2 regions of the Mycobacterium sp. IDUB_37 genome follow, and region 2 is predicted to be linked to the other one. Evidence: riboswitches for the same ligand, from Rfam matches in the RefSeq annotation. Region 2 holds a riboswitch; the other holds the start of a gene.

Region 1 (4,490 bases), on a different contig from region 2:
GCCATAACGTCCTGCAAGTGTTGCGCGTCAGCGCGGCGATCGCCGGGACCGCAGCCAGACAGGCAACCGACGACGCAGATCGCCGCGATGATCGTCGTCAGTCGCACCCCACCACTGTTACAGGCTTTCCTCGTCCGGCGAGGTCTGGCCAGCCCAGGTTCGCGGCATCATCGGCAGGCGTGCGCCGCCGCCGAACTCATCCTCGGCCAGTGCAGTCAGCCCCGTCGCCGCCGAGGTCGCCCGGTTGGGCAGGGTGCCCGCGAAACCAATGGATTTCCCGCCGGTAGCCGACGCCGTCGCCGCTTCGGGCTCCAGGTCCATGTATTCGTAACCGCGGCCGAACAGGCCGGCCTTCGCCCGACGGCGTCGCGGCGACTTGGCCTGCTCCTGCGGCGCCGCCGCGGCCTCGGGTTCCTCAGCGCTGTCGGGCTCCGTCGCCTTCTTTCGCGCGCGGGCGGCCGCCGCCCGCTTGGCTGCCGAGCTCAGGTCGGCCAACAGATAACCCATGGCATCCATATGCGCGGGTACGCCCGTACCCGTCGTCGTCGGTGGTGCTGCGGTAGACGGCGGTGCACCGGGCGATGGCGCCGGGGCCGTCGCCTCGACGCCGGTTGGAGTCGGGGCCGGACTGGATGTCGGAGTGCTGGGGCCCAACGCTGCCAGGGGTGGCGTAGCGGGCGTCGGGGGTGGCGGTGGCGGCGCCGGCGCGAGCGCCACCAAGGCTTTGACGCCGATCGGTGCCAGTACCGCGCCGGCGGCCAACGGCACCAATGGCACCGTCAGCAGCGGCACCAGCGCCAGGGTCAGCGCGAGAGTGCTCTCCAGCGTCGTCTTCAGCAGTGCGATGGTGTCGGTGATCACCGTGCCGAAGATTTCGACGGTGACGAAGATGATGGTGAAACCGATGGTCAATGGATTACCCGAGGCGAACGCCGCAGTGAGATCGAGCGCGACGAATGAGAACATCTGCGACAGCAGGACCACGTAAGTAGCGAAATCCAGCGGGTAGCCGAGGGCGAACCCGATATTCAGCGGGCTGAGATAGGTCAGCGGGTTGCCCAGGCTGACCAGGTAGGGATCGAAGCCGGAGAACAGCGCCTGGAAGAACGGCAGGTTCTGCAGCCAGTTGTTGAACGGCTGGATGACCTCGTTGTAGAACTTGGTGTACAGGTCCCACAACCACTGCAGGAACTGGTTGAACTGGTCCCGCAGTGACGATGTCTCGGCGGCACCGACCTGCTGACTGTCGCCCTTCATGATTTCCGGCGCTGCCGTCGGCAGCGGTGCCGCAGTCACGGCAGCCGTGGTGACCGCTTGGTAGCTGCTCATCACGGTGGCGGCTTGAATCCACATCCGTAGGTAGTCGGCTTCGTTGAGCGCGATCGGGATCGTATTGATACCAAAGAAATTGGTCGTCATCAGCACCGCGTGGGTGGCGTGATTGGCCGCCAGTTCGGGCAACGTCGGCATGGCCGCCAGCGCCGTGACCCAGGCCGCCGCGGCGACCTCCTGTTGGGCGGCCATTAGCGCGCTGTCGGTGCCGGCTTGCAACAGCCACGCCAGATACGGCAGGTGAGCGGCAACGTACGTCGCAGCGGTCGGGCCGTCCCAAGCTCCGGCCTGCACCGCCGACAAGAGCGCCACGAGTTCCTGCGCGGTTTCGCTGTATTCGACGCTCAATGAAGCCCACGCCGCCGCGGACGACAACATCGGACCCACCCCCGGACCACCGCTCAGCAACGCTGAGTGCACCTCCGGCGGTGCGGCCATCCAGATCGGGGCGGTCACCGTATTTCGCCCGCGGTGATGGCGAAAACCCCTGCCGGCGAGACTAACTGCGCCATTGGAGGCGCCAGAAAAGACGAAGAGACATCGACGTCGATCAGCTTTCTCGGGGTACACCGCCCCGGGTAGCAGGACGCAACGACGCGAGTATCCTGGCTCTCGGATCGCCGCTAACCTCGCCTTCCAGTCATATGACCGTGGCTAGTGAGGGTCGCTCCCCGATGACAGTGGCGGGACCGCGCCGGATTTTCACCGGCTTCCTGCATCGTCGTTGCCTTACGGGTGAGATTGTCGCATTCCGTCGGGCCACACGGTAGCCAATCAACCGAGCGTCCGGACTTCACTTTGCGGGCCGGTAGCCTCAGTCCAGTGGCACACCTGCTCGGAGCCGAGTCCATACACCTGGCATATCCGAACCAGGTGATACTCGAATCGGTCACGCTCGGCGTGAACGACGGTGCCCGCATCGGCATCGTGGGCCGTAACGGCGACGGCAAGTCCAGCCTGCTGAGCCTGCTCACCGGACAGATCAAGCCGCACTCGGGGCGGGTCACTCAGCGCAGCGGTCTGCGGGTGAGCGCGCTGAGCCAGGCCGACACCCTTGATCCCAGCCACACCGTGGGCTGGTCGCTGGTCGGTGACCGCCCCGAACACCAGTGGGCCGGCGACGCCCGTATCCGCGACGTCGTCGACGGCCTGGTGGCCGATATCAATTGGGATGCAATGGTTTCCACGTTGAGCGGAGGCCAGCGACGACGGGTTCAGCTGGCGCAGTTGCTCGTTGGCGAGTGGGACGTGATCGCGCTTGATGAGCCGACCAACCACCTCGACATCGAAGGCATTACCTGGCTGGCCGAACACCTCAAACAACGCTGGGCACGCAATACCGGCGGGTTGCTGCTGGTCACCCACGACCGCTGGTTCCTCGACGAAGTCGCCAACAACACCTGGGAGGTGCACGACGGCATCGTCGAGCCGTTCGAAGGCGGCTACGCGGCGTATGTGCTGCAGCGGGTCGAGCGGGACCGGATGGCCGCCTCGAGTGAGGCCAAACGGCAGAACCTGATGCGCAAGGAGTTGGCCTGGTTGCGTCGGGGCGCGCCGGCGCGCACCTCCAAACCCAAGTTCCGCATCGAGGCCGCAAATCAGCTGATCGCTGACGTTCCGCCAATCCGCGACACGGTCGAGCTGGCCAAGCTGGCCACCGCCCGGCTGGGCAAAGACGTCATCGACCTGCTCGATGTGTCCGTTTCGTTCGACGGCCGCCCAGTGTTCAACGAGGTCGAGTGGCGGATCGCCCCTGGTGAGCGCACCGGGATCGTCGGGGCCAACGGCGCAGGCAAGTCCACCCTGCTCGGTCTGATCGCCGGCACCATCCAACCGACCACCGGGCGGGTGAAGCGCGGTAAGACGGTCCGGTTGGCCGTGCTGGATCAACAGGGCAGCGAGCTGATCGCCCTGGCCGGTGACCGAATCGCCGATATTCTGGGCCGCCTGCAGGCCGGCTACGAGGTCGGCGGCAAGGAGATGACGCCCACACAGCTGCTCGAGCGCTTGGGCTTCGCCGGCAAGCTTTCGTCGCGCGTCGGTGAGCTCTCCGGCGGCCAGCGCAGGCGCCTGCAACTCATGCTCATCCTGTTGTCCGAGCCGAACGTGCTGCTTCTCGACGAACCCACCAATGACGTGGACACCGACATGCTGACCGCCACCGAGGACCTGCTCGACTCGTGGCCGGGCACCTTGATCGTCGTCTCCCACGACCGCTACCTGCTCGAACGCGTCACCGATCAGCAGTACGCGATCCTGGACGGCCGGTTGCGTCACCTGCCGGGCGGGGTGGACGACTACCTGCGACTGGCCGCGCGGGCGCCGGCGAAGCCGGTGGACCGGACACCTGTACGGCCCACGGACTCGATGTCGGGGGCACAACGCCGCGCCGCCGAGAAGGAGTTGGCCTCCGTCGACCGCCAGTTGGCCCGCGCGGCCGATCGGATCGCGGCCAAGCACACCGAACTCGCCGAGCACGATCAATCCGACCACGTCGCCATCACGCGACTGACCCAGGAATTGCGCACCCTCGAGAGCGAGGTCGTGACCCTGGAAGGCCAGTGGCTGGAGTTGTCGGAGGTGCTCGAATGAGCTCATACCGGACAGTCCCCTACCGGCCCGGTGAAGCGCTGCTTGCGCTGTACAAGCGTCGTGGCGCGGTGATCAATGCCGGAATCGGCCGGCACGGCATCGTTTATCTGCTTGGGCCGGAAGCGAATAAGTTTGTGTTCGGCAACGCCGATGCCTTCAGTTGGCGGGAAACGTTCGAGAATCTGGCGCCCGTCGACGGACCCACCGCACTGATCGTCAGCGACGGAGAGGACCACCGGCGTCGGCGCAGCGTCGTGGCGCCCGGACTGCGGCACCGGCAGATCCAGGATTATGTCGCCACCATGGTGTCCACCGTCGACGAGATGATCGACGGCTGGCAGCCCGGGCAGCGCCTCGACATCTACCAGGGCCTGCGCTCAGCCGTGCGGCGCAGCACCGCCGAGAGCCTCTTCGGTTCACGAATGGCGGCACATTCGGATTTTTTGGGCGCGCAACTGCAGCACCTGCTGGACCTGACGCACATACCGCCTCAGGTGATGCGGCTACACCAGCGGCTCAACTCCCCCGCCTGGCGACGCGCGATGACTGCCCGCGAACGCATCGAC
Region 2 (4,490 bases):
GTGGTTCCGGGAGACACCGGCGCGACGATCGCTGACGCGAGTTGCGCGGCCGTGAGGTTTTCGTATGCGGGGCTCGGACTCAGGTGGCCGTAGTACAGGCCGGCGAGGGCGTTGGCGTCCGCCAGGAGGTTGATTGGGTACCGCGGAAAATTGGCGAAGCCGTCGTATTGGATCGTGTAGATGTCCGTCGGGTAGGCCAAGTTTGGTGTGGCGCCACCGAATGACTGGTTGAAGCCCGGTATGTACAAGCCGGTGAATCGTTCGTAGAAGCCGCCGTTCGGATTGTTGGGATTGCCGGCCAGCACGAACCGCAGGTCGGCCGGGTTCGGTGGAGCTATCGAACCGTTGGCAATGCCATTGAGATAGTTGGTGACGACGGTGGCGCTCTGGGAGAAACCGAAGACGACGGTTTGGGTGCCCGGCGGTTGAGCTGCGATCGCCTGCTTCAGGATGTCGACTCCGCGGGCGATCGATGTGTCGAAAGTCAGACTGTTGAGACCGGTCAGCGGGAAGCCCTGCTCGGGTGTGGTCAAACCGGTCGGGACTGCGGTCAACGGGGAGATGAGCGGCGCGATGTAGGCGTTGTAGATGTTGTTCAGGTAGGCGGCACTCGGGGTGGGATTGCCGGTGCCGCCCATGATCAGCGTCTCGACCGCCGCAGGGCCTGCGGTCGTCCCGGTTGCGAGCAGATCGCGCTGGGCAAGTTCGGTGGCCAGATACGATCCGGCCGCTGCACTCAGGGTCTGAACAAACTGCTGTTGAGACGCGCCGACCTGCGCGCTGACCGCTTGGAACTGCCGACCGTAATCGGCGAACAGCGCGGCGACCTTCGTCGATACCTCGTCGGTGCCGGCGGCCAGCAGTCCGGTGGTGCGGGCCGCGGCGGCCGTCTGCACGGCGTCGATCGCCGAACCGATGCTCGTCAGATCCGTTGCCGCCGCCGCCAGCGACTCGGGCGGCACGCTCAGAAATGACACGCTGCCCACTGTTCCTCAATCCGCATTGCGGCGTCTCGGCTTTCAAGCACTGCTGTCGTCTTCTCCGCCCGCCCCACCGGACTCGTCCGGCGCCCAGGTGCTGGGCACCAGCGGCTCTCTCGGGCCGCTGCCGAAAGTGTCGTCGGTCAGCATCGTCAATCCCGCGGCCGCGGCCACCCGCCGGGCGGTCCCGGTGAAGCCCAGGGGTCCCGCACCCCGGTCCGACGCGGCGGTCCCGGGATCTTCGCCGACCGGGTCGTCGAGATCCACGTATTCGTAACCGCGGCCTTTGACTTCGACGTTGTCTCGCCGTGGTCGACGAGACCGTGCCTTCTTCTTCGCTGACGCCGCCGCGGCGGCCGGGGCGGCGGCGACGTCGGGACGACTGGCCTTACTTTTGGTGCTGACCCGGGCACTCGCCCGGGACGGCAGGCCGGCGGGGATGCCCATCAGGTAGGGAATCGGCCCCGCGGGCTGGGCCGGCGGCGGTGTTGGTGCGGCAGGCGCGGCAGGCGCCCCGAGCGCGGGAGCCGGCACCGACGGCGCCGGGCCAAGCGCCGGGGCGGAAGCCGCCGGGGCCGGTGCCGGCGCAGCCGGTCCCGAAACCGTCGTCGAACCCGGGCTCAACGCGGCGATCGGCTCGTCCGGGACGGGTCCCAGACCTGCATCCAGGTGGGCGTGTATCTCGGCGATGCCGATGACGCCACCTGCCCCGAAACCCCCCACCGCCGCCGGGAGGGCGAGCAGGGGAGCGGCGAGCCCCACCGCCAGCAACGGAAAGGTGACCAGGAACTGGATGGCCTGGATCGTCAGGTCGTAGCCGATCGCGGCCGCGCCGAACAGGTAGGCCAGTGCCAGCAAAGCGGGGTTGTTGCCGGCCGCGCTGGTGAGTCCCTGCAGGAGTGCGGGGTAGCCGCTGGTAGGCGACGACAAGGTGCTGATTTTGCCGACGAGCCACGACAGCGGATCGGTTCCGGGAGGGACGCTGAAGATGTAGGAGAACAGGTCGCCGCCGCCTTCACCGCCCACGCTGTTGAAGACCTTGTCGACGGCCGCGAAAAAGTCGGTGATCGCCGAGAACGGGTCGGCGGAGGCCGCCGTCGGGTTCCCGTTCACGATCGCCGGCGCCGCGCTCGAGTGCGGCGACCCCGTCACCGCCGCCGAAGAGACCCCTTGATAGGCACTCATGACGGCGGCGGCCTGGGTCCACATCCGTGCGTAGTCGGCCTCGTTGAGCGCGATCGGGATGGTGTTGATCCCGAAGAAGTTCGTCGCGGTCAACACCGCATTGGTGGCATGGTTGGCGGCCAGCTCACCCAGAGTTGGCATGGCAGCCAGGGCCGCGGTGTAGGCGGCGGCCGCGATCTGCTGCTGGGCGGCGGTCGCGGCGCTGTCCGCGCTGGCCTGCATCAGCCACGCCAGATACGGCGCATGGGCGACCGCATAGGCCTCGGCGGTCGGACCGGCCCAGGCCCCGGCCTGCACGGCGCTCACCACGGCGGTCAGCTCGTCGGCGACTTCGGCGTACTCGGTGCTCAGTGAATCCCAGGCAGCCGCGGAGACGAGAAGCGGCCCGGGCCCCGGACCGCTGGACAGCAGCGCCGAGTGCACCTCGGGCGGCGCGGCCATCCAGAACGGGGCGGTCATTAGGGGCAGGCCCCGGACGCGAAGATGCTCAAAGCGTCAGCTCTCTCCGGGGTGCTCCGCCCCGGGTTAGCAGGTCGCGATGATGTGAGTCTCCTGGCTCTCGGATCGCTGCTCGCCTCGCCTTCCAGCCAATGGCCGTGGCGTGTGAGGGTCGCTCCCCGATGACAGTGGCGGGACCGCGCCGGATTCACACCGGCTTCCTGCATCATCATCGCCGTACAGGCGCCATTGTTGCACCCAATTGCACCCGCGGGCTGCACCTACCGGGCATCCGCCGACAATATTCCTGCGCCCGACTACGTGCAGGCAATTTGCAAGTGTCCTGCGAACCTTTTGCATGAGTAACCGGCGATCGTATTTGGCCGCAGCTGCGCGACCGCCGCACCGCGGTGCCTCAACGTTGCTGACGTAGCGCATCATTGCCACGTTGGTCCGCGGCAAGAGAGTTGCGACGGAGGTATGCGTGCGACCCCACCCTGAACCGGAAGCCGTGCGATCGCCGGAAATTCTCAAGTCAGCGCGGACCACGCTCATCGCCTGCGCTCTGCTGTCGGCACTGAGCTCGCTGGCGGGCATGGCTCCACTCGTTGTGGTCGTGGAGGTGAGCAAACGACTCCTCGGCGGCGACCACAACCTCTGGCCGGTCGTGATCGTGGCGATCGTCGCGCTGGCAGTCAAACAACTCGGTGTCCTGGCTGCCGGCGTGATGACTCATCTGGCTGACATCCGGGTGTCGTTTCGAATCCGCCGTGAACTTCTGGCCAAATTGACCAGGGTGCCGCTCAACTGGTTCAGCGACCGCAATTCCGGCATCGTCAAGAAGGCGGTCGAAGACGACGTCGCGGCGCTGCATCGGCTGATCGCGCACTCGATCGTCGAGCTCAGCGCCGCCGCGGTGCCGCCGCTGGTGGCATTGGTCTACCTTTTCGCCCTCGACTGGCGGATGGCACTGGCGACCCTGCTGCCGGTGTTCGCCGGCCTGGGCGCCTACCAACGCGCGATGGCCAGCGCGGGCACCAAGTATCCGGAGTTCATGGAATGGCTGGCGCGCCTCAACGGCGCGGCGGTGGAGTTCGTGAACGGCATCGGCGTGGTGAAGGCGTTCGGCACTCCCGGCGAATCGAGTCGGCGTTTCCAAGACGTGGCGCGTGGTTTCGCGCACTTCTTCCTCGACTGGGCCAAATCTACGAGCGTCGCCAGCGTGACCGCGGAGATACTGCTGTCGCCGCCGAGCATCCTGCTTGTTGTCGCAACGGCCGGAGGCATACTCACCGCCGACGGAGACATTTCCCTGGCGAGCTTCATTGCCTTCCTGGTGTTCGGCACCGTCATAACTTCGGGATGGATGACCCTGCTGATGTCGGTGCATCCCTTGGTCACCGGGCTGAAGGTATACCGGGAAATTCGTGAATTACTCGCCACCCCAGAGCTTTCGACGCCGGATGAACCCGTCGAACCCGATCCCACGACCGCCGGGCCGGTGGTACGGCTGCGCGGCGTGCGGGTCACATACGCAGACACGGTTGCCCTCACCGAAATCGATCTGCGCCTCGAGCGGGGCACCATCACAGCGCTGGTCGGACCGTCCGGGTCCGGGAAATCGACTCTGGCCAAACTGCTGCCCCGGTTCAACGATCCGGCCGAAGGCGCGGTCGAACTGTATGGAGTCGACCTGCGCCGGATCGACCCCGCCGAGTTGTATCAACACGTCGCGTTCGTATTCCAGGACTCGCATCTGGTGTCGTCGATGAGCATCCGCGAGAACATCGCGCTGGGGCGTCCCGACGCCGACGACGCCGCGGTGCGCGATGCCGCCGGCAAAGCCCAGATACTGTCGAGAATCAAGGAATTGCCGCGCGGGTTCGA

Evidence for each region. A riboswitch is a leader RNA that binds a small molecule or an ion and turns the genes downstream of it on or off. The one in region 2 is predicted to bind cobalamin.
Region 1: linked by a shared signal. The riboswitch ahead of ACZY1I_RS21950 (PPE domain-containing protein) and the one ahead of ACZY1I_RS03850 (PPE domain-containing protein) in region 2 are both predicted to bind cobalamin.

What each region holds. Positions count from the first base shown of each region.
Region 1 covers NZ_JBVAXG010000006.1:360,622-365,111, forward strand. Annotated here, with positions in the region: gene ACZY1I_RS21945 (hypothetical protein) at 1-107, opposite strand, end outside; gene ACZY1I_RS21950 (PPE domain-containing protein) at 118-1,788, opposite strand; cobalamin riboswitch at 1,911-2,091, opposite strand; gene ACZY1I_RS21955 (ABC-F family ATP-binding cassette domain-containing protein) at 2,155-3,924, shown strand; gene ACZY1I_RS21960 (cytochrome P450) at 3,921-4,490, shown strand, end outside.
Region 2 covers NZ_JBVAXG010000001.1:815,887-820,376, forward strand. Annotated here, with positions in the region: gene ACZY1I_RS03845 (PE-PPE domain-containing protein) at 1-977, opposite strand, end outside; gene ACZY1I_RS03850 (PPE domain-containing protein) at 1,020-2,624, opposite strand; cobalamin riboswitch at 2,691-2,870, opposite strand; gene ACZY1I_RS03855 (ABC transporter ATP-binding protein) at 3,088-4,490, shown strand, end outside.